2 regions of the Arthrobacter sp. R4 genome follow, and region 2 is predicted to be linked to the other one. Evidence: predicted binding sites of a transcription regulator. Region 2 holds the regulator's gene; the other holds the start of a gene.
What was found. Region 2 encodes Rex, which represses fermentation and respiration genes when NADH is low (regulators of the CRP and FNR family bind a similar motif). Its sites were predicted from a motif close to CTTGTGAANNNNTTCACAAG; they were not measured.
Positions count from the first base shown of each region.

Region 1: ACLKOZ_RS05850 (glyceraldehyde-3-phosphate dehydrogenase) is a predicted target of Rex. The motif match lies at 7,247-7,266, and genes of this name have one in related genera.

Region 1 is NZ_JBLWIJ010000010.1:1,678-17,157, forward strand. Features, by position in the region: gene gndA (NADP-dependent phosphogluconate dehydrogenase) at 1-1,005, shown strand, start outside; gene ACLKOZ_RS05810 (oxidoreductase) at 1,132-1,968, shown strand; gene epsC (serine O-acetyltransferase EpsC) at 1,972-2,556, opposite strand; gene cysK (cysteine synthase A) at 2,596-3,531, opposite strand; gene msrA (peptide-methionine (S)-S-oxide reductase MsrA) at 3,597-4,121, opposite strand; gene ACLKOZ_RS05830 (Nif3-like dinuclear metal center hexameric protein) at 4,222-5,145, shown strand; gene ACLKOZ_RS05835 (zinc ribbon domain-containing protein) at 5,267-6,022, shown strand; gene ACLKOZ_RS05840 (YaaA family protein) at 6,019-6,780, opposite strand; RNA gene rnpB (RNase P RNA component class A) at 6,837-7,228, shown strand; gene ACLKOZ_RS05850 (glyceraldehyde-3-phosphate dehydrogenase) at 7,485-8,963, shown strand; gene ACLKOZ_RS05855 (hypothetical protein) at 9,034-9,237, shown strand; gene ACLKOZ_RS05860 (HNH endonuclease family protein) at 9,352-10,149, shown strand; gene def (peptide deformylase) at 10,165-10,737, opposite strand; tRNA gene ACLKOZ_RS05870 (tRNA-His) at 10,870-10,942, opposite strand; gene orn (oligoribonuclease) at 11,073-11,723, opposite strand; gene mptB (polyprenol phosphomannose-dependent alpha 1,6 mannosyltransferase MptB) at 11,878-13,431, shown strand; gene ACLKOZ_RS05885 (DNA alkylation repair protein) at 13,414-14,109, opposite strand; gene ACLKOZ_RS05890 (aldose 1-epimerase family protein) at 14,223-15,125, shown strand; gene ACLKOZ_RS05895 (N-acetyltransferase family protein) at 15,118-15,480, opposite strand, start outside.
Region 2 is NZ_JBLWIJ010000031.1:170-15,649, forward strand. Features, by position in the region: gene ACLKOZ_RS17690 (HAD family hydrolase) at 1-812, opposite strand, end outside; gene ACLKOZ_RS17695 (glutaredoxin family protein) at 902-1,156, shown strand; gene ACLKOZ_RS17700 (redox-sensing transcriptional repressor Rex) at 1,245-1,964, shown strand; gene ACLKOZ_RS17705 (hypothetical protein) at 2,052-2,852, opposite strand; gene ACLKOZ_RS17710 (hypothetical protein) at 3,084-3,761, opposite strand; gene ACLKOZ_RS17715 (YceI family protein) at 4,049-4,597, opposite strand; gene ACLKOZ_RS17720 (histidine phosphatase family protein) at 4,798-5,478, shown strand; gene ACLKOZ_RS17725 (TlpA family protein disulfide reductase) at 5,559-6,137, shown strand; gene ACLKOZ_RS17730 (cytochrome c biogenesis CcdA family protein) at 6,153-6,908, shown strand; gene resB (cytochrome c biogenesis protein ResB) at 6,908-8,674, shown strand; gene ccsB (c-type cytochrome biogenesis protein CcsB) at 8,674-9,789, shown strand; gene ACLKOZ_RS17745 (Hsp70 family protein) at 9,946-12,066, shown strand; gene ACLKOZ_RS17750 (LuxR C-terminal-related transcriptional regulator) at 12,241-14,226, shown strand; gene ACLKOZ_RS17755 (IniB N-terminal domain-containing protein) at 14,391-15,480, shown strand, end outside.

The sequences.
Region 1 (15,480 bases), on a different contig from region 2:
TCCAAGGAGTCCTACAAGGCCCTTGGCCCGCTGCTGGAGAAGATTTCCGCGAAGGTCGACGGCGAGCCCTGCTGCGCCTGGGTTGGCACTGATGGCGCCGGCCACTTCGTCAAGATGGTCCACAACGGTATCGAATACGCCGACATGCAGGTCATCGGCGAGGCATTTGACCTCCTTCGCTCGGGTGCAGGCATCGAGCCGGCCGAACAGTCCAAGATCTTCACCGAGTGGAACAAGGGCGACCTCTCCTCCTTCCTGATCGAAATCTCCGCCGAGGTCCTGGGCCATGTCGACGCCAAGACCGGCAAGCCCTTCGTTGACGTTGTCGTCGATGCCGCAGGCCAGAAGGGTACCGGTCGCTGGACCGTCATCTCCGCCCTGGAACTCGGCTCCCCGGTCTCCGGAATCGCCGAGTCCGTGTTCGCCCGCGCCCTGTCCTCCCAGGCTGAACAGCGCAGGCTCGGGCAGGAACTGCTGGCCGGCGAGGAAGCCTCCGTGGAAATCCCCGACACCTTCGTCGAGGACGTCCGCCAGGCGCTGTACGCTTCCAAGCTGGTCTCCTATGCCCAGGGCCTGGACATGCTGACCTCCGCCGCCAAGGAGTACGGCTGGGACCTGAAGCTGGACGAAATTGCTTCCCTGTGGCGCGCTGGCTGCATCATCCGTGCTGAACTGCTCAAGGACATCACCAAGGCCTACGCCGCTGACGAAAAGCCCGCCAACCTGCTGTTCGCGCCGGCCTTCACCAAAGCCATCGCAGAGGCACTGCCGGCTTGGCGCCGCGTGGTCGCCACCGCCGTCCAGCTGGGCATTCCCGTGCCGGTGTTCTCCTCCTCGCTCGCGTACTACGACGGCCTGCGCCGCAAGCGCGTCGCTGCCGCCCTGATCCAGGGCCAGCGGGACCTCTTCGGAGCCCACACCTACGGCCGTGTCGACGCTGAGGGCACATTCCACACCCTGTGGGGCGAAGACAAGTCCGAGATTGAAGCAGTAGACACGCACTAGTTTCGGCAAGGGCCACGGCGTCACGCCAGGGCACCTCCGGCCGGCAGTTCCCGCTACTCTGGGAGCTGTCGGCCGTTGCTGTTTCCGGGGGGCAACTGCTGTATCCGCCGAGCGAGGGAGTCCAGCATGGCCCAGCCAGTAGCATTCGTTACCGGAGCTTCCACGGGGATCGGCTTCGAAGCCGCCAAGAACCTGGCCGGCCACGGCTTCACGGTCTATGCCGGAGCCCGCCGCGTGGACCGGATGGAACCATTGAAAGCCCTCGGAGTCCATGTCCTGCCGCTCGACGTGACAGACGAGGAATCGATGAGTGCCGCCGTCGGCCGTGTCCTGGAGGAACGTGGACGGATCGACGTCCTGGTGAACAATGCCGGGTACGGCTCATTCGGCGCCCTGGAAGATGTGGAACTGGCCGAAGGGCGGCGCCAGTTCGACGTCAATGTCTTCGGGCTGGCGAGGATGACCCAACTTGTTTTGCCGGCGATGCGGAAGGCCGGCCAAGGACGGATCATCAATATCTCATCCATCGGTGGCAAATTCTATGAGCCGCTCGGCGCCTGGTACCACGCCACGAAGTTCGCGGTGGAGGGCATGAGCGACGCACTGCGGCTCGAGCTGAAGCCGCATGGCATTAGCGTGTCCATCATTGAGCCTGCGAGTACCGTCTCCGAATGGGGCGGGATCGCGGCCCAGGGGCTGCTGGCCACCAGCGGAACAGGGCCCTACGCCGCACAGGCGCGGCAGATGGCCGGCGCGCTGGATTCCACTAACAGGCCCGCGACGTCAACGGCCGCGGAGGTCATCGCTGACGCGGTGCTGCACGCGGCCAATTCCGCACGGCCGCGGACCCGCTACCCCGTGGGGCGCGGGGCCCGAGCCATCCTGACACTGCGGCGGCTCCTGCCGGACCGGCTGTTTGACCCCGTGGTCATGCTCGTGCTCAAGCGGGTGGCGGCCCGGTAACCGTCAGATGAGGTATTCGATGTCGTACTCGGCCGGATCCACCGCAGGCGTGGTCTCACGCTGGGCGTCCCGGTGGCGCCACTTGGCCGGCACGCCGGTAACGATTGATTCGGGCGGTGCGTCCCTCACCACAACTGCGTTGGCACCGACGGCGCTGTCCCGGCCGATGGTGATGGGTCCCAGGATCTTGGCTCCGGCCCCGATGGTCACCCTGTCTTCGATGGTGGGGTGACGCTTGACCTTGGCCAGCGAGCGGCCGCCGAGCGTCACACCGTGGTAGATCATCACGTCCTCACCGATTTCGGCGGTCTCGCCGATGACCACGCCCATGCCGTGGTCAATGAAGAAGCGCCGTCCAATGGTGGCACCAGGGTGGATTTCGATCCCGGTCAGGAAACGGCCCAGCTGGGAAACGAGGCGTGCCGGAAAGCGCAGCCCGGGGTTTTGCCACAGGCGGTGCGTCAGCCGGTGGATCCAGATGGCATGGAGCCCTGAATAGGCGAAAAAGTTCTCAAAAGAACCTCGAGCCGCCGGGTCGTGGGACCGGGCGGCGTCGAGGTCTTCCTTTAATCTTGCGAAAAAGCCCACAAAGTTCTTTCTACAGGAAACGGGCGGAGAGCGGACTAATCAGCCGCGGATATCGTCATAGAGCACGGTGGAGATGTAACGCTCGCCGAAGTCGCAGACAACGGCGACGATCAGCTTGCCGGCGTTCTCGGGACGCTTAGCCAGTTCCAGGGCGCCCCAGACGATGGCGCCGGAGGAGATGCCGCCCAGGATGCCCTCCTTGATGCCGAGGTCACGGGCCACCCGCACGGAGTCCTCCAGGGTTGCGTCCAGGACTTCGTCATAGACGTTGGTGTCGAGGATTTCCGGCACGAAGTTGGCGCCGATGCCCTGGATCTTGTGCGGGCCGGGGGCGCCGCCGTTCAGGATGGCGGAGTCCTTCGGCTCGATGGCCACGATCTGCACATCGGGATTGCGTTCCTTCAGGACCTGGCCGACGCCCGTAATGGTGCCACCGGTGCCGATGCCGGCGACGAAGATGTCAACCTTGCCGTCAGTGTCGGACCAGATTTCTTCAGCCGTGGTGGTGCGGTGGATCTCGGGGTTGGCCTCGTTGGCGAACTGCTGTGCCCAGATGGAGTTCTCCGTGTTGGCCACGATTTCCTGGGCCTTCTCCACTGCGCCGCGCATGCCCTCGGAGCCGGGTGTCAGGACGATCTCGGCACCGAACGCCCGGAGCATAACGCGGCGTTCCGTTGACATGGTTTCCGGCATGGTCAGGATGACCTTGTAACCGCGGGCAGCGCCCACCATGGCCAGGGCAATGCCGGTGTTTCCGGAGGTGCCTTCCACGATGGTTCCGCCAGGCTTGAGGGCGCCGGACTTCTCGGCGGCGTCTACGATGGCCACGCCGATACGGTCCTTGACGCTGTTGGCCGGGTTGTAGAACTCAAGCTTGACGGCGACAGTGGCACCGAGGCCTTCGCTCAGGCGGTTCAGGCGGACCAGCGGAGTGCCGCCGACCAGCTGCGTTACGTCGTCATAGATCCGTGCCATGTAGGTATGCCTATCTCTCAAGAGTGAATACTGAGGTCAGCCTAACGATGGCGGCGCAACCGTTGCTAAGCATTAAGCCATGCAGAGTAATATTTCCTGGCCTTGGCCAGCTTGGGGTTGATGATCACCTGGCAGTACCCCTGTTCCGGGTGCTTGGCGTAGTAGTCCTGGTGGAAGTCCTCTGCTACGTGGAACCGGGGCAGGCGGCTGACCTCGGTGACGATGGGGTGGGACCACAGCGCCTGGTTCCGTTCGATCGCCTCCTCGAACAGTATTTTTTCCTCGGTGGTCTCATAGAACATGGACGAGCGGTACTGCGTGCCCACGTCATATCCCTGCCGGTTGAGCGTGGTGGGGTCGTGCAGGACAAAGAACATGTCCAGGATGACTTCGGCGGGGATCACGTCCTCGTCAAAGGTCACGGCCACCACCTCGGCATGCCCGGTGGTCCCGTTGCAAACGGAGTAGTAGTCGGGATTCGGATCGTGGCCGCCGGTGTAGCCGGAAACCACTGAACTGACGCCCTTGGTTTTTTGGTAGACAGCGTCGAGGCACCAGAAGCAGCCCCCGCCAAGAACAAAAGTTTTCATGACCTCTTCAATGGTTGGGAGCCCCGGATGATTCCCTGACAACCCTATAAGGACTCTGCCACATGCAGGGGAGGGCGCCGAATGGGGTAAAACTGAGACTATGGAACCTGTAGACACCGGCGTTGCAGATGCGGAACCGCGCCACGACGGGACCTCCCGGGAGGAAGCCCCCGCGGCAGAGCAGACAGTCCCGCCCACGTTGGGGCAGGTGTTGCTGGCGGTAGAGGAACTGTGGCCCGAATCCCTGGCCGAGAGCTGGGACGAAGTGGGCCTGGTGGCCGGACGGCCGTCCTCGCCGGTCACGCGGGTGATGTTCGCCGTCGATCCCACGCTGGAAGTCATTGAGGAAGCCGTGGAATGGGGAGCCGAGCTGCTCATCACCCACCATCCGCTGCTTTTGAAAGGCGTCACCTCGGTGGCCGCCACCACGGCCAAAGGCAAGGCAATCCACCGGCTGATCGAGTCTGGAACCGCACTGCTGACCGTCCATACCAACGGTGATTCCGCCGTCGGCGGTGTTTCTGATGTCCTGGCAGACGCACTGGGACTGGAGGATGTATCGCCCCTGACCCTCGCAAGCAACGGCCTTCCCGAGGAGGGCATCGGCCGCGTGGGTCACCTGGCGGAGGTAATGAGCCTCGGAGACTTCGCCGCACGGGTTTTTGGCATCCTGCCGTCCGTGGCCGGGGGAGTGCGGGTCTCAGGTGACAAGGATGGCCTGGTGCGCCGCATCGCGGTGTGCGGCGGGGCCGGCGATTCGCTGTTCGACGAGGTGCGCGCCAGCAATGCGGACGTCTTCGTCACCGCTGACCTTCGGCACCATCCGGCATCTGAGGCCCGCGAAGACGCCGTGAATGGCCGGCCCTACCTGATTGACGTCTCCCACTTCGCCAGTGAGTGGCTGTGGTTGCCGGCCGCAGCATCTGCGCTGGGTAACGTGCTCGCCGACCAGGGCCACGATGTGGAGATCCAGGTGAGCACCACCAACAGTGATCCATGGGACTTCATCCTGACTCCGGGCTAAGCCTGGAGTGCGAAGGGGCCCGGGCGAGCGAAGCGAGGCAGGGGAGCAGGCCAGGCGCTAGAGTCTATAGAGCGCCGGTTCGGTGCCCGGCTCCGGCCGGTGGGATCAAGCGGAGGTAACAGTGGCCAAGGCAGCACCGGCGGAACAGTTGAAGTTGCTCGAATTGCAGGGACTGGACGCCAAGCTGAAGTCGCTCGCCAACCGGCGCCGTGCCCTGGACACCGACCCCCGGATCACGGATCTCCAGTCGGCGCTGTCGGTCGCCAACGGTGAGCTGGGTGCCGCCAAGATGGCCGTGCACGACGCCGAGGCTGAGCTGAAGCGGGCAGAGTCCGACGTCGAACAGGTCACCGCCCGCATTGAACGCGACGAGGCCCGGCTCAACAGCGGAACGGGGCTTTCCAAGGACCTCGTGGCCCTGCAGAAGGACATCGCGTCGCTGAACAGGCGCCGCTCAGACCTTGAGGACGTGGAACTCGAAGTCATGGAGCGGCTGGATTCGCTCCGCGCCAGGCAGGCGGCCCAGCAGCTGATCGTGGACAACATCCAGGGCTCATTCGGCGGCATCCGCGCCGAACTGGACAAAGCCCTGGCTGAAGTGGATGCCGAAGCAGCGGAGGTCAAACGCCAACGCGCTGAGTTCGCCGCCGGACTGGACGCCGGGATGCTGGCCCTCTACGAAAAGACGCTGGCCAAGCGAGGAGTGGGCGCCGCACGGTTGTTCCATGGAACGTCCGAGGCTTCCGGAATGAAGCTCAGCCCCGGCGACCTCGCCGAGATCAAGGCCGCCGCCGAGGACGACATCGTCTTTTGTCCGGACTCCGGTGCCATCCTGGTGCGCTCCGCCGAGTGGAACACGGCCAGCCCGACCAACTAACCCAGGATGATGTTCAACGCGTGCGGCTTACGGGCTGAACCGTCAACCAGCTCCGCGTCCCACTTTTCGCGCGCCGCCTTCAGGAGCTGCGCCGGGGTCTGCGGGGCGTTGCCGCGGCGGACCAGCAAGTGCCGGGCCAGTTCGCCGCGCGTGTGCTTCGCAAAGTGGCTCACCACCTTGCGCACGCCATCCACTTCAGTGAAAACGTTGACGGCGACGGTCTGCGCCGGCGGAGGTGCCCACGCCGCGGCGTACGTGCTTGAGCGGCAGTCCACCAGCAGCTGACCGGCCGCAGCCTCCGTGAGGGCCTCCGACAGTTGCGGCTTCCAGAACGAGGCGAGGCGGCCGACGTCGGGCAGTGCGGTCCCCATCGACAGCCGGTAGGCGGGCACGCGGTCGGCAAAGCGGATGGCACCCCACAGCGCGGATACCACCAGCACCGCCTCGTCGGCCTTCCGGCGCTGCGCGGGCGTCAGCGTTTTGTAGCCCAGGGCGTCGTACAAAACCCCCGAGTAGATCTGGTGGGCAGGCGCCGCCGGTTCGGCGTGCAGCCGGGTGTTCCGTTCGACGTCGTCCCGCAGCGATGCCCCGACGCCCAGCAGCGCGAGGGCGTCCTCGTGTGCACTCACCGTTCCCAGGGCATCCAGGACTTTGGCCCGGTAGGTGTTCAGTGCCGGGAAGCTGAGGGAAGGCCAGTCGACGGCGGTTCCCCGGGCTGCGGGGGTCTTGCCTTCGGAGGGGGGAAGCAGAATCAGCACCGTACGATCTTACCGGCGACTTCGGCGCCCCCTTGCCCGGTAGACTGGGTGCCGGATGGGTTGACCAGGCGGCCGCGCGTCACGCAAGTGGCTCGAGGAACGTCCGGGCTCCGCAGGGCAGGGTGGTGGGTAACGCCCACTCGGGGTAACCCGCAGGCCAGTGCCACAGAGAACAGACCGCCTGTGTCGCGCCGGTTTGAAAGCGGCACGAAACAGGTAAGGGTGAAACGGTGGTGTAAGAGACCACCAGCTTCCCGGGTGACCGGGAAGGCTAGGTAAACCCCACCCGGAGCAAGGCCAGACAGGACACGTTTGAGGGCTGCCCGCCCGAGTGTCCGGGTAGGCCGCTGGAGGGCGTCGGCAACGGCGTCCGTAGATGGATGGCCGCTACTCCCGCGCTGGTAACGGCACGGGAGCACAGAACCCGGCGTATCGGTCAACCCATCCACACAACGTCAGCTCAAGTCATGTGAGTGACTTCACGCCGGACGGGGCAGTCCAGGGCGCCCCTCCCGCCTAGAATAGAGAGCGAACGTAGAAGTTCTGCCACCGGGTCTGCGTTCGCAGCCGGTGGTTTTTCTTTGCGCTTCTCCAAGGTGTCCGGGGTGGACCGAATCCCCGCCGACGCTTGCGCCCCGGAACACCTCCGGCGGCCGCCCTCCGCGTACGAGGACGTATGTGGTTGACCCAAGGAAGGTAGTTCTGTGAGCCAGACGTCAGATTCTTGTCTTGATACGTGGATGGGCCGGGAGGCCCTCGCCGAGGCCATGATTCCGGTGATCGGCCGGCTGTACCGTGAAAACAACGTGGTGACTTCCATCCACGGCCGCAGCCTGATTAACAAGTCCACCATGAACATCCTGAAGGCGCACCGGTTCGCCCGCCGTATGAGCAAGGATGAGCTGCTTCTGGAAGAAACAGCCCCGCTGCTGAACACCCTCGCCGGCCTGGAACTGGGCGCGGCCGCGATCGACATTGCCCGCCTGAACCAGAAGTTCAAGGCCGAGGGCGACGGCGCCACGCTGGAAGAGTTCCTGCGCGCCGAACTGGCCGAGGTAGTGGGCAAACGCGGCGCCGACGACCGCACCAGCACTGACGTTGTGCTCTATGGCTTCGGCCGGATTGGCCGGCTCCTGGCCCGCCTCCTGATCGAAAAGGCTGGTGGCGGCCACGGCCTTCGCCTGCGCGCCATCGTGGTGCGCCGTGGATCGGACAAGGATCTCTCCAAGCGCGCCAGCCTGCTGCGCCGCGATTCGGTCCATGGGTCCTTCGAAGGCACCATCCGCGTGGACGAGGAAGCGAACACCATCACCGCGAACGGTGTCCAGGTCCAGGTCATCTACTCGGACAACCCCGCCACGATCGATTACACGTCCTACGGCATCCACGACGCCCTGGTGGTGGACAACACGGGACGCTGGCGCGACGCCGAAGGCCTGTCACAGCACCTTCAGAGCAAGGGTGCTTCGCGTGTTCTCCTGACCGCACCGGGTAAGGGCGCGCTCAAGAACATCGTGCACGGCATTAACCACGGCAGCATCGAGGATACTGACCAGATCGTCTCCGCGGCGTCCTGCACCACCAACGCCATCACCCCGGTCCTGAAGGCCATCAACGACAAGTTCGGCGTGATCCACGGCCACGTGGAAACCGTCCACTCCTTCACTAACGACCAGAACCTGATCGACAACTTCCACAAGGGCGACCGCCGCGGCCGCTCCGCCGCGCTGAACATGGTCATCACCGAAACCGGTGCGGCCACTGCTGTGGCGAAGGCGCTGCCCGAACTTCAGGGCAAGCTTTCCGGCAGCTCCATCCGCGTCCCCACCCCCGACGTCTCCCTCGCCATCCTGAACCTGAGCCTTGAAAACGGCACCACCAAGGATGAGGTGAACAACTACCTGCGCCAGATGTCCCTGCATTCGGACCTGCGCAAGCAGATCGACTACATCGATTCCCCCGAGGTTGTGTCCACCGACTTCGTCGGATCCCGCCGTGCGGGCATCGTGGACGGCCTGGCAACGATCTCCAACGACAAGAACGTCATCCTCTACGTCTGGTACGACAACGAATTCGGCTACTCCTGCCAGGTGGTCCGGGTCATGGAAGAGATGGCAGGGGTCAACCCGCCGTCGTTCCCCGCCAAGGAACCTGCCGCGGCGCTGGCGGCCATCGCCGTCTGATTCCCTCCTCTGAGGCAATTTCCCGGCTGGTTCTCTGGAATCAGCCGGGAAACGGGACCACACTGGTGGCATGAATAACGAAACTCTCCACGAGACCACGCTCGAACACGCCCTGGATGTAGCCAAGGCCAACCACAAACGGGCCATCCGCCTCCTGGAGGAGGCCCAGGCGGGCTACAAGGCCGGAGATATCAGCGAAGAGCGCGTGCGCCAACTCGAAGAGCTGCTCCAGGTTGCCGCCGAAGATCTCCGGAGGGTGACCCGGGAACAATAGGAAGCTCTTTCCCGGCTTCCCACTCCTCCCCAACACTGTGGATATCGGCCACGTTGTCCGAGGAGTGTCCTAGGCTCTTCTGGTGCATTACGTTTCCGGAAGGGCAGGTTGCCCGTGACCGTCAGCTGGTCTGCGTACCGACGGGCACGCCACCGCTCGCGGCAGGCATGGGCCCTGGTCATTCTCCTGGGAGTATCCGCTGTAGCGTCGGTGGTGTGGTTCTTCACTGCCGGCCAGTTCGCGGCGGCGGAACCGGCCATTGCAGGACCTACGGAGGCGCCGGTTTTCGATCCGGGCTTTATGAAACCGGTGGTCCCGGTGCATGCTGTGCCGCGGGGGAGTGCCCGTGAAGCCCTCGACGGGCTGCCGGTCAAGGGGCGTGCACCTAACGACAACTATGAGCGCGAAGCCTTCGGGCAGGCGTGGCAGGACCTGGACCGGAATGGCTGCGACACCCGCAACGACGTCCTTCGCCGTGACCTCGCGGGCGTGGTCTTCACCGAAGGCTCAAAATGCCGAGTGGCGGCCGGCCATTTCCACGAGCCTTACACAGGACTTCCCGTGGACTTCCGGCGAGGCTCGGAGAGCAGCAAGGCGGTCCAGATCGATCACGTGGTGGCCCTGGGCGACGCCTGGCAAAAGGGCGCGCAGCGCCTGACACCGCAGCAGCGCCAGAGCCTGGCCAACGACCCCCTGAACCTTATCGCCGCGGACGGGCCAGCCAACCAGCAGAAGAGTGCAGGTGACGCCGCCACCTGGTTGCCCAAGAACAAGGCCTTCCGCTGCCATTATGTTGCAAGGCAGATCTCGGTGAAGGCCGCCTACGGGCTTTGGGTGACGCAGCCGGAGAAGGACGCCATGAAGAGGGTCCTGGACAGCTGCCCACAGCAGCTGACTGTTACTGCGGGCTGACGTCCGACTCGTCGACTAGTGGCCGAAAGGATCCGGGTCGACGCCGGGCATCCAGGTTAGGCCCGGAACGCCCCAACCGCTCTTCTTGGCCTGCTTCATCGCCTTGCGTGCATAGCGGTCGATCAGCCGGTTGACGTAAAGTTTTCCGTCCAGGTGGTCGTACTCGTGCTGGATTACCCTCGCGAACCACCCTGTGGCCTCAAATTCAACCGGCTGCCCATAGCCGTCGAAGCCGCGCACTCTGGCCCACTCGGCACGCTTCAAAGGGTACTGTCCGCCCGGAAAAGACAGGCAGCCCTCCTCTTCCTCATCGGGATCGGGAAGGGCACCGGAGATTTTGGACAGGGTCAGGACAGGGTTGACCAATACGCCTGCGGGAGGTGCGCCGTCATCGTTGGCGTATTTGTAGACAAATATCCGCTTGCCGACCCCAACCTGCGGCGCCGCGAGTCCGACGCCGTTTGCGGCGTCGTTTGTTTCGAACATGTCCGCAATCAGGGTCCTGAGCTCGTCGTCGAACACTTCCACCTCGGAAGCCCGGCGGTGCAGGACCGGTTCCCCCCAAATGGTGATTGGCATAACTGTCATGTCAGACGGGTCCTTCGGGATGCGGCGCATGGCCGGCCGTTGTGCGTAAAACAAGGATGCAAAACAAAGGAGGCCGCACCGGATATCCGGTGCGGCCTCCTTCTCGAACGGCTGCTAGAACCATCCTGTGCGGGTGAGCTACGGGGGTTGAACCCGCGACCTCCTGGACCACAACCAGGCGCTCTGCCAACTGAGCTAAGCCCACCATGTGCCTTGCAGGTCTACCGGGCGACCGGCTCTCTGGAAAGGCAACTCAAATAGCTTACCTGCTGTTCGCGTGTGCTTTTGCCACTTTTCCCGTTTTTGGCCAAAATTCGAAGCAAACGTGGTGCAGATTACGTCCCTGGGACCGCTGGGTCTGCATCAGCGGCGGTGGTTTCCGCGCCGGCGGCTATCCGTTTGGAGATGGCCTGGGCCGTTGCGCTGTCCGGGCCTGGCGCCGGGACGAACACGGCTTCCCGGTAGTAACGGAGTTCGTCGATGGAGTCCTTGATGTCACCGAGGGCGCGGTGACCGCCCTTTTTGGCGGGGGATTGGAAATAGGCTCGCGCAAACCATCGGCGTGAGAGTTCCTTGATAGTGCTGACATCGATCACGCGGTAGTGCAGGTGTTCCACCACTGAGGGCATGTCCCGGGACAGGAACACACGGTCTGTGCCCACCGAGTTGCCGCCCAACGGCGCCTTACGGGGGTCCGGGACCCACTTTTCGATGTATTCCATGACGGCGGCCTCGGCCTCGGCCATGGTCTTGCCGTGCGGCAGTTCCGTCAGCAGCCCCGAGCGCGTATGCATGTCGCGGACGAAATCATTCATCTGGGCCAGCGCGGAATCCTCCGGCTTGATCACCACGTCCACTCCGTCGCCCAGGATGTTCAGTTCCGAGTCCGTCACCAAGGCCGCCACCTCGATCAGGGCGTCGTTCTTGATGTCCAGGCCGGTCATTTCGCAGTCGATCCAGACGATGCGTTCATTAGATATAGGCACTTGACAAGCCTACCGTTTAGCTCTGTCCGGGCCGTCCGATGCTAGGATTTCGGAAACGCGGCGGTGAATTTTCCGTCGTTGTACTATGCCCCGGCCGGTCCGGTGAGGCCCGCAGGGCGGAAGCGTGGAATGCAACAGATTGGACAATCCTGAGATGACGGGGCCTGTGCCTGCAGCGGGGGAGAAGGCCGCCACGATCCTCAAGCTGCCAGAGGCCGAGGTCGACAACGCACGGTCCCCGCTGATCGCCGGCTTTATCGGTTCAGTGTTGATGATGGTCGGTTCCCTGGGAGTCGGTTGGCTTGCGCCCGTCTCGGAGTTGCGGCGGATGCCGCTCTTCATCTGGATGCGGACCGAGGCCATCGGTGTTGCGCTGTCCATCATCCTCCTGGCCGTCGGCGGCATGCTCCTGGTCCGCGCCTGGCTCAGGCTGGGCCAACGCGTCCGGATCTGGGGCCTGGCGGCGCGCAAAGCCACCCTTCAGGCGGTGGTGCTTTGGGGCCTGCCGATGATGTTCACAGTGCCGTTGTTCAGCCGGGATGTGTACGCCTACATCGGCCAGGGCAGGCTGATGGTGGAAGGCTTCAATCCCTACGAAAACGGCATTTCCGCGCTGTCCAACTATTTCCAGCTCGGCGCCGACAAGATGTGGACCGAGGCCCCGGTTCCATATGGCCAGCTGTTCCTGTGGATTGAGCAGTTTGTGGTCTGGTCCACCAACGTGCACCCGGAGGCCAGCGTGATGCTGTTCCGGCTGGCTGCTCTGGTGGGCATCGTGCTGTGCATCATCTACGTGCCCAAGCTGGCGGACCTCCATGGTGTCAACCCGCACCGGGCCCTCTGGCTCACGGCAGCCAATCCACTGTTCCTCACCAACTTCATTGCCAGCGTGCACAACGACGCCCTGATGATCGGGCTGGCCCTAGCTGGCCTGTACTACTGCGCCACCCGGCGTGTGGTGCTGGGCATCGTGCTGGTCACGCTGTCCATCTCGGTCAAGCCGATCACCATCGTCTTCCTGCCCTTCATCGGCCTGCTCTGGGCCGGCAAGGACGCCAGCTGGCCGCGGAAATTCCTGTACTGGGCACTCACTGCCGGCCTGAGCGTGGGGATTCTTTTTGCCATGAGCAGGGTCAACGGCTTCGGTTTTGGCTGGATTAATGGCCTCTCGGCTCCCGGCAGCATTTGGATCTGGTACGCGCCTATCGGGCTGATGGGCCTGGTGGTCGCTTCCATCGCCAACGCGTTCAGCCTCGACGGCTGGGGGCTTGCCAAATGGGTGTACGACGCCGGGAAGCTGCTGGCCGTGGGCATCGTCGCCTGGCAGATCTTCAAGGGAGACCACGACCGCCTCATGCGCCGGCTGACGTTGGCATTTGCCGCCATCGTCCTGCTGGCCCCCATGATCCAGTCCTGGTATGTGGTCTGGCTGATCCCGTTGTTCGCAGTTACAGGCATCCGGGACGACTGGCAGGTCAAGGCCCTCTACTTCATCGTGTCCTTCTTTATGGTCTATGCGATCTCGGACCAGCTGGAAGTCTTTCCGTACCTGCAGACGGAGGACCTCGGCCTTGCGCTCGCCCTGGCGCGCAACGCTGCCGCCGTTATCGCCCTGATGTTCGCGCTCTACCTGATTTTCCTGGACCCTCGCACCAAACAGCTCTTCAGCAAGTCGGACCAGCCGGTTACCTCACGCCCCGTCATCTGACGGGAGATTCCTGATCGCTTCCCGGCGGGACAGCGGACTAAGGCGTTCGTCGTGCTCGGCGACGAAAGTCCGGACCCATTCCGGATCGGTTTTGCCAAACTCGCGCAGTGCCCAGCCAATGGCCTTGCGGATGAAGAACTCTCGATCCGCGAGATTGGCTTCAATGACGTTCCTGAGTAGCCTGCGGTCAGTGTGGGCCTTGGCCTTGAGCTGGGCGGTGATGGAGGCCCGCCTGATCCAGAGGTCTTCGTCCCGGCTCCAGCCAAGCAGGATCTCAGTCATGGCCGGCCGGTGTGCTTGGAGCAGGGCGCAGATCCGGTCCGACACGCCGTCCACAAAGTCCCACCAGGCGCCGGTCCGGATGATTTCCTCATACACAGGGAGCATCGCCAGGTCCTTGGCTGCCATCTTCACACCGGTGAGGTCTATGGCCGCGTAGCGTTCCTCCCGCACCTTGGCGTCGCGCCAGAGCTCAAGCACCGTCGCTCGAAGCTGCTCGGGGGATTCGAAGGGGTGGGCAGCGGCTGCGGCCTTTGTCAGGCGCCTGACCTCCGGCACCCTGACGCCCAGCGATGGGATGGACGATTTCATATAGGCCTGCGCGCCCGCCCCGCGTTCGGCGTCGGCCTGCTCTTCCAAGGCCGCACTGATAGTGGCCAGCACCTCGCGGTTCACCATCCTGCAACTTTAGCGAGCCGGATCCTCACTGTGACGTAACAGGAGGCGAGAACGAACATGGATACAATAGGCTAGTTAGCGCTAACAACCAGCTGGAACGCAGAGGATCCATCATGTCGGGTACGGAACACAGCATCGCCTTCGGGTCCTACTCGGCCATCGTCACGGCCCGCGGCGGCGCGTTGCGTGAACTTCAGTACCAGGGTCGGCACCTGGTGGTTACCTTTGGGCCCGACGGCGGGATTCCCGACTACCGGGGCGTCATTTGCGCCCCCTGGCCCAACCGCCTCGCCGATGGCACCTACAGCTACGGTGACCGCTCCTTCCGGGCCGACATCAACGAACCGGAGCGCGGTACGGCACTCCACGGCCTGCTGACCGGAGCGGACTGGGACGTGCTGGAGCACTCGACGGATGCCATCACGCTCGCCGGCAACGTCCAGGCCAGTGCCGCGTATCCGTCCGGCCTTGAAGTCTGCGTCACCTACCGGCTCTCTGATGACGGCCTCCATTCCATGGTCCGGACGCGGAACACCGGCACCCAAACCGCGCCCTACGGATTGTGCCCCCACCCCTACCTCGTGGCCGGCACCTCGCCGCTGGACCACTGGACCATGGAGCTTCCCGCCCGGGAGTTCCTGGCTGTGTCTGCTGACCGGCTGCTGCCCGAAGGCATCCATCCGGTTGAAGGCCATGAGTTCGATTTCCGCACCCCCCGCCCTCTGGGCACCATCAAGATCGACCACGCCTTCACAGGGATCATCCGCGGGGAACATGGCCTCGCAGCTGTCCGCGTCCTTGATCCGGCGGGAACCGGTGTTGAGCTGGAGTGGGACGGAACCTGGCCCTGGGTCCAGGTCCACACTGCGGACAAGCCCAGCGGCAAGGACAGGCTGGGCCTTGCCGTGGAGCCCATGACCTGCCCGCCGGACGCGTTCAATTCAGGGACGGACCTGGTGCACCTGGCGCCCGGGGAGTCCCACGAGGCCGGCTGGACCATCAGGGCGCTCAGTTAGCCGGGCCTCCGCGAAGGTCCAGGCGCACCACGGCCCGCCCCGGGACGGCGGAGCTGACCGCCTGGAACCCTGCGCGCAGGAACAGGTTCAATGTGCCGTGATACAGGTCGGCAGCCGACGCCTTGGGCCTGAGGCCGCGGTCAACCGGATAGCCTTCCACCACGTCAGCACTATGGACCCGGGCGTGGTCGACGGCGGCGCCCAGCAGGGCATCCGCCACGCCGCTGCGGCGGTGGCCGGGAGCGACCACAAAGCAGGTCACGGACCACACGTGGCGTGGCGCGGGATCAGTGGCCACGGCATCGGCCCCGGTATCGGCCGGTGCTGATGCTTCCGCGAGCCGCAGGACCCGGGA
Region 2 (15,480 bases):
CGGGGGCCGCGGATGCGGGAGAAGCCGCGCCAGAGGCCGTACACGACGCCGCCGGCTGTGGCGGCTTTAAGGCCCAGGGTGGCGGCGCGGCGGCCGGAGCGGAAGTCATACACCGGCCAGTTATTGTCCCGGGCATGGCGGCGGAGCCTGGCATCCGGGTTGATGGCGACGGGGTGTCCCACGAGGGTCAGCAGCGGTATGTCGTTGTAGGAGTCGCTGTAGGCCCAGCAACGCCTGAGGTCCAGTCCCTCGGCGTCAGCAATGCCCTGGACGGCCACAGCCTTCGCAGAGCCGTGCAGGATGTCGCCCACAAGGCGTCCGGTGTACATCCCGTCCGCCACCTCACCGACGGTGCCCAGCGCACCGGTTAGCCCGAGTCGCGTGGCGATGACCGTTGCCACCTCGATGGGGGTGGCCGTGACCAGCCAAACCCGCCGGCCAACCCGCAGGTGCTGTTGGGCCAAGGCTTTGGCTCCCGGCCAGATCCTGGAGGCGATCATCTCGTCATAGACTTCTTCGCCGAGAGCCTTCACGTCCTCAACAGTGATTCCGGCGGCGAGGTTGAGGGCAGAGTCGCGGACCGCATGGACGTCATCCATGTTCTCGCCGCGCGTCACAAACTTGAACTGCTTCCACGCGAATCCGGCGGCCTGGACCAAGGTGAACGCTCCGCGCTGGTGCATCTTGCGGGCCACGTGAAAAAGGCTGGCGCCCCTCATGAGGGTGTTATCGACGTCGAAGAACGCCGCCTCGCCGGTCTGCGGTACCGCAGCCGGCTGTGTGAGAACTGCGACGTACTTCTCCTCGGGCATGTCCCCGAGTCTAGTCAATGCATGCGGCCCCTCCTGCCGCGTGGCCGTGCGCCGCGCTGTCCGCCGCTAAAGGGGGATACGGTTAAACCATGCCAAAACCGCAGGTTGTCCTGATCACCAAAGCCGACTGTCACCTGTGCGCGGACGCGCGCGACGCCGTCGGGCGGGTAACAGCCTCCTTGGGGCTTGAGTGGGCGGAACAGCCGGTGGACCAACTGCCCGAGTTGCGTGACCGCTATGCCGAGGAAATCCCCGTAGTGCTGGTGGACGGCATCCAGCGCGATTTCTGGAAGATCGACGAAGCCCGGCTGGAGCGTGTCCTGCGGCGCGCCATGGCGGAGTAGGGCTGGTTCCGGGCCATGGTTCAGGCTTTGTTGGCAGCAGGCGCAGGGCTCTAGAGTGGAGTCACAACGCGACGCAAGGGAGGGGATAGTGACTTCACTGGATTCATCTCCCCAGCCTGTCCAAGGCGAGTCGGTTGCGCCGGGCATACAGGACGACAAAACCGCTGCCAAGCAGATTCCGCCGGCGGCCGTGGCCAGACTGACCCTGTACCTTCGCGCGCTTAATACCTTGCTGGCCGAAGGCGTGGAGCGCGTATCCTCGGAGTCGCTGGCGGAATTGTCCGGCGTCAGTTCCGCCACGTTGCGCAAGGACCTCTCGCATGTGGGCTCCTATGGCACGCGGGGCGTCGGCTACGAAGTCCAGTACCTTAGCCGCCACATCGCTGCAGCCCTCGGGCTGACCCACGACTGGAAAGTGGCCATCGTCGGCGCCGGTAACCTGGGCAAGGCGCTCGCCAGGTACGGCGGCTTTGAGTCCCGAGGCTTCGATGTCGTAGCCATCTTTGATGCCGACCAGATGGTGGTGGGCAATGAGGTGGGCTGGCTTCGGGTCAGCGACGTTGCAGACCTCGAAACCGTGCTGCAGCGGACGGGCGCCAACATGGTAGTTCTGGCCTTGCCCGCCGCAGTGGCGCAGGACGTGTGTGACCGCGTCGTCGCCGCCGGCGTCCATAGCATCCTGAGCTTTGCGCCTGTGATGCTCCAGGTGCCCGACACCGTAAACCTCCGCAAGGTGGATATGGCCACCGAACTCCAGATCCTGGCCTACCACGCGCAGCGGGCGCAGACCCCGGGCCAGACCGCCTAGCAATCCTGCGGCTCCGGGATCCACGCCCGCTGGGGTGTGGTTTCAATTGTTGGTCAGCGCCGGCATGTCTTCCGGTTGACCGTGAGGCTAGCGGCCGTAGGGGTTTCCCGGCTGGCCATAGGGGTTGGCGAACGGCTGCTGCTTGCGGAAGTACGGGGCCGCTGCCGGCAGGTACAGCAGGACGATGGCTGCGATGCCCATCAGCGTTCCCAGTGTTCCGATGTTCGGCACCTGGAAGAGCCCAAAGATGGACAGTGCCGCGAATACGGTTCCAAGGATCCGGGCCCAGTTCTTGCCCTTGCGGATGAAGAAAGCCACCAATGCGTAGAGCGCGGCTCCGATGATGGCGAAGACCACCAGCGTGCCGGCAATAACGCCCTTGATGTCCTCGTAGGGGATCTCGCCGCCGGCGCCGCCACTTTGCATGGCATCTTCGAAGGTGCTCCGCATCAGCGGGTCATCCAGCTGGCCAACGCCGATCAGCATGCTAATGACATAAATAATGCCCGAGGCAATCAGGAGCCAGAAGGAAATGTTGACCAGCTGGGGGACTCCGTTGCTGCTCGTAGCCGCCGGCTGTTCGGACGGGTACTGTGCGTACGGAGACTGCCCGTACTGCTGGCCAAACGGTTGCTGGCCGTAGGCCGGGGCCTGCGGCGGGTTCTGACCATACGCCGGCGGGTTCTGGCCGTACTGGGGTGCCGGTGTGCCCGTTTCGCCATACTGTGGGGTGTTTTGGCCGTACTGCGGCGCGTTCTGGCCGTACTGCGGGGCAGGGGGCGTGGGCTGGCCAAACTGCGGTGCGTTCTCGCCGTAGCGCGGAGTGGGGGGCTGGCCGCCGGATTCGGGTTCGTTGGGGTTAGGCGGCTGGACTGGGGGAGTACTCATGAGCGGTCCTTTGCAGGTCGAAGTGCGGATCGGCTGCCGGGATCGGTGCACTGGCCCTACCCCCAGCAAGGCTTACTTCCACCGTACCCCCGGGCGGCTCCGTAGAGGGTCATTCCGGAGAGGTATTCCGGCTTCATTCCGCCTTAGTCGGTGAGAACGCGGAGCGCTGGGAAGGCCGCAGCCTGGCGGGTACGCCGGCTGCGGCCTTCGGGAAACAACTTAACCGGCAGGTCAGCCGCGGCCCTTGACTGCGGTGAACCATGCCTGCGAGTTGGGCAGCCACATCAGAACGGTTGCCCCGGCGCTGATCAGGAAGCCGAGCCAGTTATTGCCGATCCCATCGCCCACGCTGCCGCCAATGATGGCGAGGACCAGCGAGACGCCGGCCACGATGGTGAGGGCCAGCCGGGCCCACTCCCGGCCTTCCTTCATCTTCAGGGCGAGGATAATTTGGGCGACGGCGATGGCCAGTGCCACCAGGACCAGGAGGAGGACCACCATGGCCGCCGCAGGTGCAACCGTGAACAGTGCCAGCGCCCCGAATAGTCCCAGGAGTCCGCCCAACACGCCCAAAATGCCGCCGATGAGCCAGATCCAGTAGGACACCTTGAGCTCGATAGGCAGGCCGGTGACGTTGAACATGCCCGAGAACCCACCCTTGGGCAGCACATCGTTAAAGTTTCGGGGGCCGTCCGTCGGCATCTCGAAGTGGAAGCCACCCTGCTGGCCCGGCTGGCTGTGGGGCTGGCCGGGTTGAGCAGGCTGCTGGTAGGCCTGGCCCGGGGCCTGGTATCCCTGTGGTGGTGGCTGGTAACCCTGCGGCGGCTGGTAACCGGCGGGAGGAACGTTGCTGGCAGGCGGCTGGGCGCCCGGCTGCTCAGGCTGCGGTACTTCACTAGGGTTGGTCATGGCTCTCACTGTAGACCGCAGGTTCCCTGTTATCTAGGAGATTTGCGGCGAAATCACAGGGAACGGCAGGGGTTTTCCACAGGATAGACCGACGGGCACGAACGCCGGACACAGGGCATCCCTCACAGCCGCGGCATTCAACCTCAACTAGGTAGCAGCAGATGTCGTTTTGGGAGCCCAAAACGACATCTGCTGCTACTTAGTTGGGCCGGTATGCCGGTTTAAACGCCACCGCCCGGCAGCTGGACCACTCAGTGGATCCGGCGGCCGGGCGGCAGCAGGCAAAATTATGCAGCGGGCGCGATGAACGCGAGCTCCAGGTTGATGGCAACCTTGTCGCTGACCAGCACGCCGCCGGCTTCCAGCACGGCGTTCCAGGTCAGGCCGAAGTCCTTGCGGCTGATGGTGGTCTCAGCGGATACGCCGGCGCGGGTGTTACCGAACGGGTCCACGGCCACGCCGTTGAACTCGGTTTCCAGGGCCACCGGGCGGGTGACGCCCTTGATGGTCAGGTCGCCGGTCAGCTCGTAGGTGTTGCCCTTGGCCACCAGGCCGTTGGAAACGAAGGAGATTTCCGGGAACTTCTCCACGTCGAAGAAGTCCTCGCCGCGGACGTGGCCGTCGCGGTTTACGTCGCCGGAGTCGAAGCTGGCCGTCTTGATCGTGGCGCTGATCTTGGAGTCCGCCACGTTCTCAGCCAGGTCCAAGGTTGCTGCGGCATCCTTGAACTGGCCGCGGACCTTGCTGATGCCTGCGTGCCGGACAGTGAAGCCGATTTCGCTGTGTGAGTTGTCCAGGGTCCAGGTGCCGGTGGTGACGTCTGCGGGAAGTGACATGGTGTTTCTCCTTGGGAGTGTCGGGTAGTACTGGGAAAGGTTGACGCTTCATTTGTTGAAGTCTCAACTAACTGCTGCATCCAGTATAAACATGCATTTGCATCTTTTGTTCCCACTTCCGGAACATTTTTTGAGAATCTTCAGTTCTACTGGATGTAGAAGATTTCGGATAGCACGCCATCTTTGAGAAACTGGTACACATGCCCCAAGCCACTGTCCATCTGCTCCGCCACGGCGAGGTCCATAATCCCGACGGCGTTCTGTACGGCAGGCTGCCCGAATTCCACCTCTCAAAGCTGGGGCGGGAAATGGCACAGACGCTCGCCGCGCACTTCAGCGAGCGTGCGGCCCTTGGCGCACGGATTGTCTATCTCGCGGCGTCTCCGCTGACCAGGGCCCAGGAGACAGCAGTGCCCACGGCCGAAGCACTGCACCTTGAAATCCACACGGACGAGCGCATCATTGAGGCCGAGAACTACTTCGAGGGCATGAAGGTCACCAAGGCCGAGCTCCGCAAGCCCAAGCACTGGCCGCATTTGGTCAACCCGCTCAGGCCGTCCTGGGGAGAGCCCTACAAGGCGCAGGCGGCCCGTGTCCGGGCTGCGGTCCAGGATGCCAGGCTCCGCGCCATTGAGCTGGCCGGTGACGACTACGGATCTGACGGGCCCGAGGCCATCATGGTCAGCCACCAGCTTCCCATCTGGGCCACCCGCCTCAGCGCCGAGGGCCGTCCCCTCTGGCATGATCCGCGCAAACGCGAGTGCACGCTGACGTCCATCACCTCCTTGGTGTTCGACGACGACGGCTCCCTCCTGCGCGTTGTGTACAGTGAGCCCGCTGCCGCACTTCTTCCCGGTGCCGCCAGCACCCCGGGGGCCTGACCGTGGCACCCTTCCGTTCCCAGGACACCCGCGCCACCTCCGACCAGACCGCTTCCGGCCCGGCAACGTCCCGCCGCGCTGTGCTGGCCGCGGGTGGCGCGGCCCTGACCGCCCTGACCCTGGGCCTGTCGGCGTGCGCGCAGGAGGATGCCTTGGCCAAGCAGGCCAAAGCAGGCGATAACAAGAACTATGTTGCCGGGGACGGTTCGGTCACTGAGTTCGCCGCAGCCGACCGCAAGGCCGCCGTCGCCATCAACGGCACGCTCTTCTCAGGCACCGCGGTGACCCCCGCCGACTTCCAGGGCAAGGTGACGGTCCTGAACTTCTGGTTTGCGGCCTGCGCACCTTGCCGCGTGGAGGCACCCATCCTGGAGGAGCTGCACCAGGAGTTCAAGGAGCAGGGCGTGCAGTTCCTCGGCGTCAATCTCCGTGATGAAAAAGCCACCGCCGAGGCCTTCGACAAAACATTCAACCTGACCTACCCCAGCTTCGACGACAAGAACGGCGGCGTCCTCCTGGCCGTCTCCGGGCTGGTCCCGCCCGGCGCAGTCCCTACCACGCTGGTCCTGGACAAGCAGGGCCGAGTGGCCTCGCGCGTGTTGGGCGAAATCCAGAAGGGCACCCTCAAAGCCCTCATTACCGCTGCTGTGGCAGAGTAGCGGCGGATCCGGACCGTGAACAGCCCCTTCGCCGAAGCCATTCTGAACGGCTCGCTCCTGCTTGCCATCCCCGTGGCGCTGCTGGCCGGCCTGGTCTCCTTCCTCTCGCCCTGCGTCCTGCCCCTGGTGCCGGGGTACCTGGGCTACGTCACGGGACTGAGCGGCGTGGACCTGCAAAAGCAGAAACGCGGCCGGATGCTCGCGGGCATCGGGCTCTTCGTCCTCGGGTTCTCCCTGATTTTTGTGCTGTTGGGCGGTGCCTTTGGCCAACTGGGCACGCTGATCACGGGCTCGCAGAACGCATGGATCACCCAGCTCCTGGGCGTCCTGGTGATCATCATGGGCGTGGTGTTCATGGGCGGTTTCGGCTGGCTCCAGCGTGATGCGAAAATCCATGCGAAGCCGCCGGCCGGCCTGTGGGGTGCGCCCTTGCTGGGGATCACGTTCGGGCTGGGTTGGGCCCCGTGCATCGGGCCTACCTACTCCGCCGTGCAGCTCCTGAGCCTGTCAGGCGGTTCTTCCGCCGCCAAGGGTGCCCTCCTGGCCTTTGTGTACAGCCTGGGCCTGGGCATCCCGTTCCTGCTGATCGCCCTGGCGGTTCGCCGCGGCATGGGCGTGATGTCCTTCTTCCGCAAGCACCGGCTGGCCATCCAGCGCACCGGCGGCGGAATCCTGATTGTCCTGGGGCTGCTGATGGCCAGCGGTGTCTGGGGCACCTGGGTCACCGAACTCCAGTACTGGTTCCAAACCGATGTGAAGTTGCCGATCTGATGAGCGAGCGCGTGAAAGCAAACAAGTTGTCTCCGGCCCAGTCCCCGGCCCCCGTGGCCGCCGCCAAGGCCGAGGCAGCCCTGCCTGTCCTCGGGCCCGTGGGGATGCTGCGCTGGGCGTGGACGCAGCTGACCAGCATGAAAACGGCGCTGTTCCTGCTCCTGCTGCTGGCGGTGGCAGCGGTGCCCGGTTCGCTGTTCCCGCAGCGTCCTGCCAACCCGTCCATTGTGACGCAGTACATCAAGGACAACGCGGATTACGGCAAGCTGCTGGATACCCTGCAGCTTTACGACGTCTACTCCTCGGCCTGGTTCTCAGCCATCTACATCCTGCTGTTCATCTCGTTGATCGGCTGTGTCGTCCCACGCGCCATCGCCCATTACAAAGCCATGCGCTCCCAGCCGCCGCGGACCCCCAAACGTCTCTCCCGCCTGCCCGAGTACGGCACCCTGGTGGTTCCCGCCGACGCCGGCCTCCCGGCGTCGGACGCCATCCGCAGCGCCGCCGGGCTGCTGAAGAACCGCGGCTACCGCGTTGAGGTGAGGGACGACGACGGCGCGCGGCCGTCTTTGGGGGCCGAGCGCGGCTTCCTGAAAGAGGTGGGGAACCTGGTGTTCCACACCTCGCTGATAGGCGTCCTGGTGTCCGTGGCCGTCGGCGGCCTGTTCGGCTACAGCGGCCAGCGCATCCTGGTAGAGGGTGACACTTTCGTGAACACCCTGGTTGGTTACGACCAATTCACCCCGGGCACCAACTTCCAGTCCAGCCAACTGCAGCCGTACTCCATCCAACTGGACAAGTTCGCCGTCACGTTCGACCGCGAATCCAGGGGCAAGTTCGGCCAGCCCATCGACTTCACGGCGGATGTCACTACCAAGGAAACACCGGATGCGCCGGCCAAGCAGGAGGTCCTGAAGGTCAACGACCCTGTGACCCTGGGCGGTACCAGTATCTACCTCACAGGCAACGGCTACGCGCCGTTGGTCACCGTGCGTGACGGTGCGGGCAACGTGGCCTTCCAAGGACCAGTAGTGGGCAGGCTGCAGGGTGAGAACTACTACTCGTCGGTCGTGATCAAGGTTCCTGACGCCAAACCGGACCAGCTTGGCTTCGCCGGCTTCTTCCTGCCCACGGCGTTCAAAACCGAGGAAGGCGTCTCGTTCAGCGGGGACCCTGAACTGATTAACCCGCAGTTGACCCTGAACTCGTTCTACGGGGACCTGGGCCTGGACGACGGCGCGCCGCAAAACGTTTTCGAACTGGACGTCAAGGACCTGACGCCGCTGAACGCCCGCAACCTGGACGCCGGCGGCATCACCCTGGCGCCGGGCATGAGCTACACCCTGCCGGACGGCAAGGGAAGCATCAGTTTCGACGGCGTGAAGCGCTACGTGGGCGTGGACATCCACCACAATCCCGGCCAGCTCTACGCCCTCATCTTCGCGCTGCTTGCCGTGGCAGGCCTCATCATTTCCCTCTATGTCAACCGCCGCCGGGTCTGGGTCCGCACGGGGACCCACGAGGACGGCCGGACCATGGTGGAGTATGGCCTCCTTGCCCGCGGCGAAGACCACCGGCTGGCCGCTGAAGCCGCGGCCATCAGGAAGCTCCTCGCCGAGGAGTGGAAGCTTCCATCCGCTGGAGCTACGGAGGACGCCACGGCCGACTCCGCCCGCACCCAGCAAACTCCCAGCCGCCAGGACCATAATGGCGCAGATTCGCTCACCTCCCCAGCTGGCCCCGTCGGGCCGAAAAAGGACCAGTAATGCCCTTCGCCATCAACGAAACCATGGGCCAGTACAGCGAGCTGTTCATGCTGCTCGCTGCAGGCACGTACACCGTTGCCTTCATCGCCTTCGCCTGGGACCTGGCGAAGAGCAGCAAGGCGCTGCGCGCCGTTGACCTCAAGGCGGCCCAGGCGGAGCAGGCACCGAAGGTCCCTGTTGGCGCAGGAATAGGCACTGCCGGCGCCGGGGCTGACAGGGGCGCTGAGAGGACCGACTCGCACCTCGCCGGGCCGGCTGGCCGGGCTGAGCGGCCGACGTCGGCCTCCGCCCGGCAGGCAGGGGGTGCCTCCGGTGCGGGACAGACCGCCGACGCCGACATGCGCTACGCCGCGGAACGGCGCGCCCCGGCGCGGGTCGCCGTCGCCCTGACCATCCTGGGAGTGCTGATCCACGGCGCTGCAGTCATCACCCGTGCCCTGGGCGCGGGACGCGTGCCGTGGGGCAATATGTACGAGTTCCTGACCACCGGTGCGTTCGTGGCCGTGGCTGTGTTCCTGCTGGTGCTGATCCGCCGCGACCTGCGGTTCCTGGGCACCTTCGTGGTGGGCCTGGCCGTCATCATGCTCACGGCCGCCACCGTGGCGTACTTCACCCCTGTGGGCCACCTGGTTCCTGCGCTGCAGAGCTACTGGCTGATCATCCACGTCTCCATCGCAGTGCTTTCCTCGGCCCTTTTTACCCTCACGTTCGCCATGTCAGCCCTCCAGTTGGTGCAGGCGCACCGGCAGAAGACCGTAGCTGCCGGCGGCGCGGACAAGCTTGGCTTCATGCGCCTGGTGCCCTCGGCCCTGAGCCTGGAAAATCTCTCCTACCGGATCAACGCCATCGCCTTCATCGGCTGGACGTTCACGCTGATGTTCGGGGCCATCTGGGCGGAGAAGGCCTGGGGCCGGTTCTGGGGCTGGGACACCAAGGAAGTGTGGACTTTCGTGATCTGGGTGGTCTACGCCGGCTACCTGCATGCCCGGGCCACCCGCGGCTGGACCGGGACCCGCGCAGCCTGGCTCTCGATCGTCGGCTACCTGTGCGTGATCTTTAACTTCACCATCGTGAACCAATTCTTTAATGGGCTGCATTCCTACTCAGGCCTCTGAACAGGGGTTTCTTCCAACCGCTCCCGCGCTGGCCTGACAATAGTAAATTCGGTGTAGCAATAAGGGTTTTGCCATTGAATCGGTGGTGCTACCTTGGTGGAAGCTCGTCTGTGATGAAGCTCGCGGACGGCCTGCTGCGTTTTTTCCGAGGTACTTATGAGCTACGTTCTCGCCATCGATGTCGGGACCAGTTTCACCGCCGCCGCCATTGCCCGTATCGACCTGATTGCTCCGTCTGTTCCGGAGAGCCTCCCGCTGGGGCTCCGCGGAACGTCGGTGCCGTCGGTGGTCTACTATCCCGAGGAAGGCCCCATCCTGGTGGGGGAGGCCGCCGAGCGGCGGGGGCTGGATTCCCCCGACCGGGTGGTCAGGGAATTTAAGCGCCGGATCGGAGACGACGTCCCGATCGCCGTTGGGGCTCTTTCCCTGCCGGCGGAGGAAGTCTTCGCCACCATGGCCGGCTGGGTGGTTGACCGGGCCGCGGAACGCGAGGGCGAGCCTCCGTCGCAGATCATCCTGTCGCACCCGGCAGCCTGGGGCGGCCACCGGACCGCCATCATCCAGGAAGCCCTTAGTGCCCGGGGACTGCACGGTGTCACGCTGATGACGGAACCGGAAGCGGCGGCCCTTCATTACGCCTCCCAAGTCAGGGTGGAGGATGGCAGCACCATCGCCGTTTACGACCTGGGCGGTGGCACCTTTGACACGGCCCTCCTCAGGAAGGCCGACGCCGACCGCTTTGAGTTCCTGGGCCGGCCTGAGGGGATCGAAGGCCTGGGCGGCGCCGACTTCGACGCAGCGGTCCTGAGCCACGTCGCGGCGCACACCGGGGAGGCTTTAGCTGCCCTTGATCCCGCCGACCCCGCCTCGCTGGCGTCACTGGCCCGGCTCCGCCGTGAGTGCGTGGAAGCCAAAGAAGCGCTCTCGGCCGACAGCGCGGCCAGTATTTCCGTGTTCCTGCCCGGCATCCACCAGCAGGTGCGGCTGGTCCGCTCCGAGCTGGAGGCCATGATCGAGGAGCCCATCCGTCAGACGGTGGACGCCTTGGAACGTTCCCTCGATGAGCTCGGCCTTGAGGCGGATGACCTCACCGCGGTGCTGCTGATCGGTGGATCCTCGCGTATTCCCCTGGTGGCGCAGCTGATTTCGGAACAGCTCGACCGGCCCATCGCCGTGGACGCCGATCCCAAGTCCTCCATTTGCCTGGGAGCTGCGGTGGCAGCAGTCCGCGCCCGGCAGGCGGCGGCTGCGGCCGCTGTTCCACCCGACGAGGCAGTCACCGCCGTGGGCGCGGATCCTTCCTCGACGACGGCCATGACGTTGACAGGTCTGACAAACGTTGAGCCGCACGGTGACAGCAGCCGTGCCAGCTGGTCCCGGAAGTCCGGCTCCGCTTTTGGCTCCTTGGCTGGCACCGCCGCCGCTGCTGCCGGCGTCGGTGCCAGGGGACATGCAGGCGCCCACGCAGGGGTCCATGGTCCGGCGGCCAATTCCGGGCCGCATTCCCCGCGGCCATCCGTGCGGCTCACGGCCGTGGCTGCCGCTGCAGCGCTGTTCACGGTCCTGACCGCCACTGCTGCGCAAAGCCCCGAGGGGCTGGGAAGCCTGACGGCGATGTTCGCGCCACAGGAGGCAGCCAAGGACTCCAGCGCCGCAGCCGCAGACCCCGGTACGTCAAGGCCTGACGGTAGTGGCCAGGGCGGCGGTGCACAAGGCGATGGAGCAGCGGATGCCTCGGGCGACGGACAGGCTCCGATGAGGGGTATTGAGGCCAGCGCCAAGAAGATCACTGATAAGTCCGCAAGCACGCAGGGGATCGAGGCAGCGGCATCGCCCACCAGCAAGCCGTCCACCAACGCATCGACGCCAAACCTGGACAGTGGTGGAACGGCAGGCGCGGCCGCAGGTTCCGTTACGGATGGAACAACCGCTACGACGTCCGATCCAACGCAGGGAACCAGCGGCTCCGGAGCAGCCGCCGGGACAACGCCGACCACGAATCCTGACCCCACCACGGACCCGGCTCCCAACCCGACCACCGATCCGCCGGCGCCTGATCCAACGACCGATCCGCCTGCTCCGGCGCCTGATCCAACGACGGATCCGCCTGCTCCGGTGCCGGATCCAACGACGGATCCGCCTGCTCCGGTGCCGGATCCAACGACGGATCCGCCTGCTCCCGTGCCGGACCCGTCCACGGAGCCGCCCGCTCCGATGCCTGATCCAACGACGGACCCGCCCGCGGAAGATCCGATTCCGACTGAGCCGGCGGTCTGAGGCATGGTGGCCCATCAGCAGCCGTCAGCCAGGGAACTCCTCCACGGCCACGCAAGCGAGGCATACGTTGCGCCGCCTCAGACCTACGGCACGGACGTAGCGGGACCTGCAGGGACGGGCACGCCTCACGTCGGCACCGAACCGCACGCGCTGGCGCCTGGCAGCCCCCAATACATGGCACAGCAGCTTCGCGGTGAGAACGCTGCAGTCCGGGAACTCCTCCTGGCACTGTCCGTCGGATTTTCCCTTCCCGGGCCGCTGCCGGCGGAGCTGGAGCGGAAGGTGGGCGGCGGGGACGTCGAAAGCCTCGATTCCCTCGTGGCCAAGGCCGAAGCCTCCGGGCTCCTCCTGCCGGACGGCACCGTTGTAGGCACGGCTCAGCACGCGCTCCTGACGCTGACACCCACTGCCCGGATCCACGCGCTCCAGCGCGAACTCGTGGGATGCTTCGCTGCCGAAGGCCGTCCTCTGGGCGACTTTGCCCGCGAACTGGCACGCGGCGGACTGGCTGACCCCCGCGTCGCGGCTGAGCTGGAAAAGGCCGCTAACAAGGCACTCGAACACAATCCAGGCCTGGCGGCGGAACTCTACGGCGAGGCGTTGCTGGCAGGCGCCGACGAATTGGCCACCGCCGCCCGCCGCGCTCACGCCGCAGCGTCCACCGGGGACCTGGATACTGCAGCCCGCATTATCGACGGCGTGCTGGGATGCCCTGACCCACCCGACCTCCGGCTCGCTGTAGATGTCTCGGCTGCCGTATGGGCGCAGCGGGGGATGCTGGGCCGCAGCGCGGACGTCTACGCCTGGCTGGGCCCATCGCGCGTGGGTGCATCCGCCCCAGCCGCCGCAGTGGCTATGATCGGCTGCGGCAACCGTGCCGGAGCCGAAGCAATGTTCCCCAGCGGTTCCGCGCCGTCGTCGCCCACTCTTTTGGCCGTGGCGCAGGCCCAAACGGCGAAGGGCATTGTGGAGTCACTGGCCGGGGACCCCCATCAGGGGCTGCCGGTGCTGATCCACGCCTCGGACATGCTGAACGCCTCCGGTGCGACAAATCCGCTGCCGGATACGCCCGGTGCACTTGCAGCCCTGGTGGCCCTGCACAGCGGCGAACCGCACCTGGCGGAAACCATCGTTCGTGCCGCGGCAGCCGCAGGCCAGGGTGGCGATGCGGCCAAGCCCAGGCTGTTCCTGCTCCAGGCATGGTCGGCCATGCAGCAGGACAACCCGGAGGATGCCCGGCTGGCCATCAACGAAGCCTCAAAAGCGAACCACTGGCCACTGGTCCCGCGGGATGAATTCCTGTGCGCCGCCCTAGAAGTGGGGCTTGCACGCCGCAGCGGCGAAGTGCACGACCTTGTCCTGGCGTGGGAACGGGCACGGGAGGCCATGCTGCACACGTCCGTGGACCTCTACAACCTCCTGCCTTGGGGAGAACTGATGATCACGGCTGCACGCCTGCGGGAGACCAGGCGCGTCTCGCATTACCTTGACGAGGCATGGACGCTGCTGCATGACCTTGGCGATCCTCCACTGTGGGCGGTGCCGTTGCACTGGGCGGGAGTCCAGGCTGCGCTGCTGAACGAAAGCCCGGCAGACCTCGCGCCGCACGCCACCGCACTGGCCCGGGCAGCAGACCACAGCCACCTCGCATGGGTGCTGGCTGCAGCCGGAAAAGCCTGGGTCTCGGTCCTGGCGGCAAATTTCCGCGCCGCCGATGTGGAAGCAGCGGCGCGCGGGCTGAACGCCGTCGGAATGCCCTGGGAGGGTGCTCGGCTTGCCGGGCACGCCGCTGCCCGGGCAGACGAGCGTAAGGACATGGTGCGGTTGTTGTCCTGCGCCCGGGACCTTCATCCGCAGGGCAGTTCAGCCGGCACGGGAGCCTCCGGACCGTCGGAGCCGCGCGGCACTGCCGCCCCCGAGAACAACAACAGCATGCCCCCTGACGGCGGCTCAGGACTGAGTGAGCGCGAGAAGGAAGTGGCACGGCTGGTCCTTGAAGGCAAGACCTACCGCGAAATCGGGGAGGCGATTTACATCTCCCCGAGGACCGCGGAGCACCACATAGCCCGGATGCGCCGCCGGCTCGGCGCCGAAAACCGCTCCGACCTGTTGGTTCGGCTGCGCCTTGCCCTGGGACCGGAAAACCCCCAGCGGGAATAGCCCCTAGTACCCCTAACGGGACTGCCGCCGATCCCCTAGCAGGGGGTACGGCGGTACGGGGAAGTGACCCGATGCCCGGTCTTTGGGTGGGACCGTACGTTTGATTCAAGCCCGGTATCGACGCCGGGCCAGCCACAACTCAGAGAAGATTTGAGGACCATCCAATGCCTACACTCGCAAACGAGCTCGTCCAATTCCTGATGAGCCTTTTTGGAAACCCGCAAGCAGCGCAGGAGTTCCTGGAGGATCCTGAGCGGGCCCTGGACGATGCCGGCCTGGGCCACGTCTGCTCTGCAGATGTTGATGCGGCCATGCCGGTTGTTTTGGACTACGCTCCCATCACCCTCAACCATTCCTCTTTCGACCGGGAGTACAACACCGGCGGCAACGGCGCGGCAACCGGCCATCATGGCGGCGGCGGTGGCGGTGGCGGCCACACTCCTCCGCCTCCCCACAGCGGCGGACACGGCGGTGGCGGACACCACGACCACGACGACCATGCACATGCTGTCCAGCAGCTGCATCATGTAGTCAACAACTACTCCTACACGTCGACTGTGGATGACCGCGACACCATTACCGACCAGTCCGTCAACCAGAACATCTGGGCCGACGGCGACGTCAAGCAGTGGTTCGACAACGACTCGGTTGTGGCTTCCGGCGACCGTGCCATCGCCGCCGGCGATGACGCCGACGTTGAGGACTCCAACAACATCGAGGACTCCTACAACACAGACAACTCCACGGATAACTCGACCGACAACTCCATCAAGGCTGGCGGCGACGTCAACATCGGCAACAAGGAGACGGACATCGAGGACTCCTTCAACACCGACCTGGACGTCGATGTCGAGGATTCCTTCAACGACAACTCGGACAACTCCATCAACGATTCGTACAACGACAACTCGGACAACTCGACAGAGACCGACGTTGAAATCGACGTCGAGGATTCCTTCAACGACAACTCGGATCACTCGACGGACAACTCGGTGGAGATCGAGGACTCCTTCCAGGACAACTCCACTGACGTTGACGTTGAGGTGGAGGATTCGTTCAACACCGACAACTCCGAAACCACTGAAGTCGAGATTGAGGATTCCTTCAACGAGACCGAAACGGATGTTGAGATTGACGACTCCTTCAACGAAACCTCCACCGAGGTGGAGGTCGAACTCAAGGATTCCTTCAACGACAACTCAGAGACCACCGTCGTCGAGGACAACATTGTTGTTGCCGACAACGAGCTCGAGT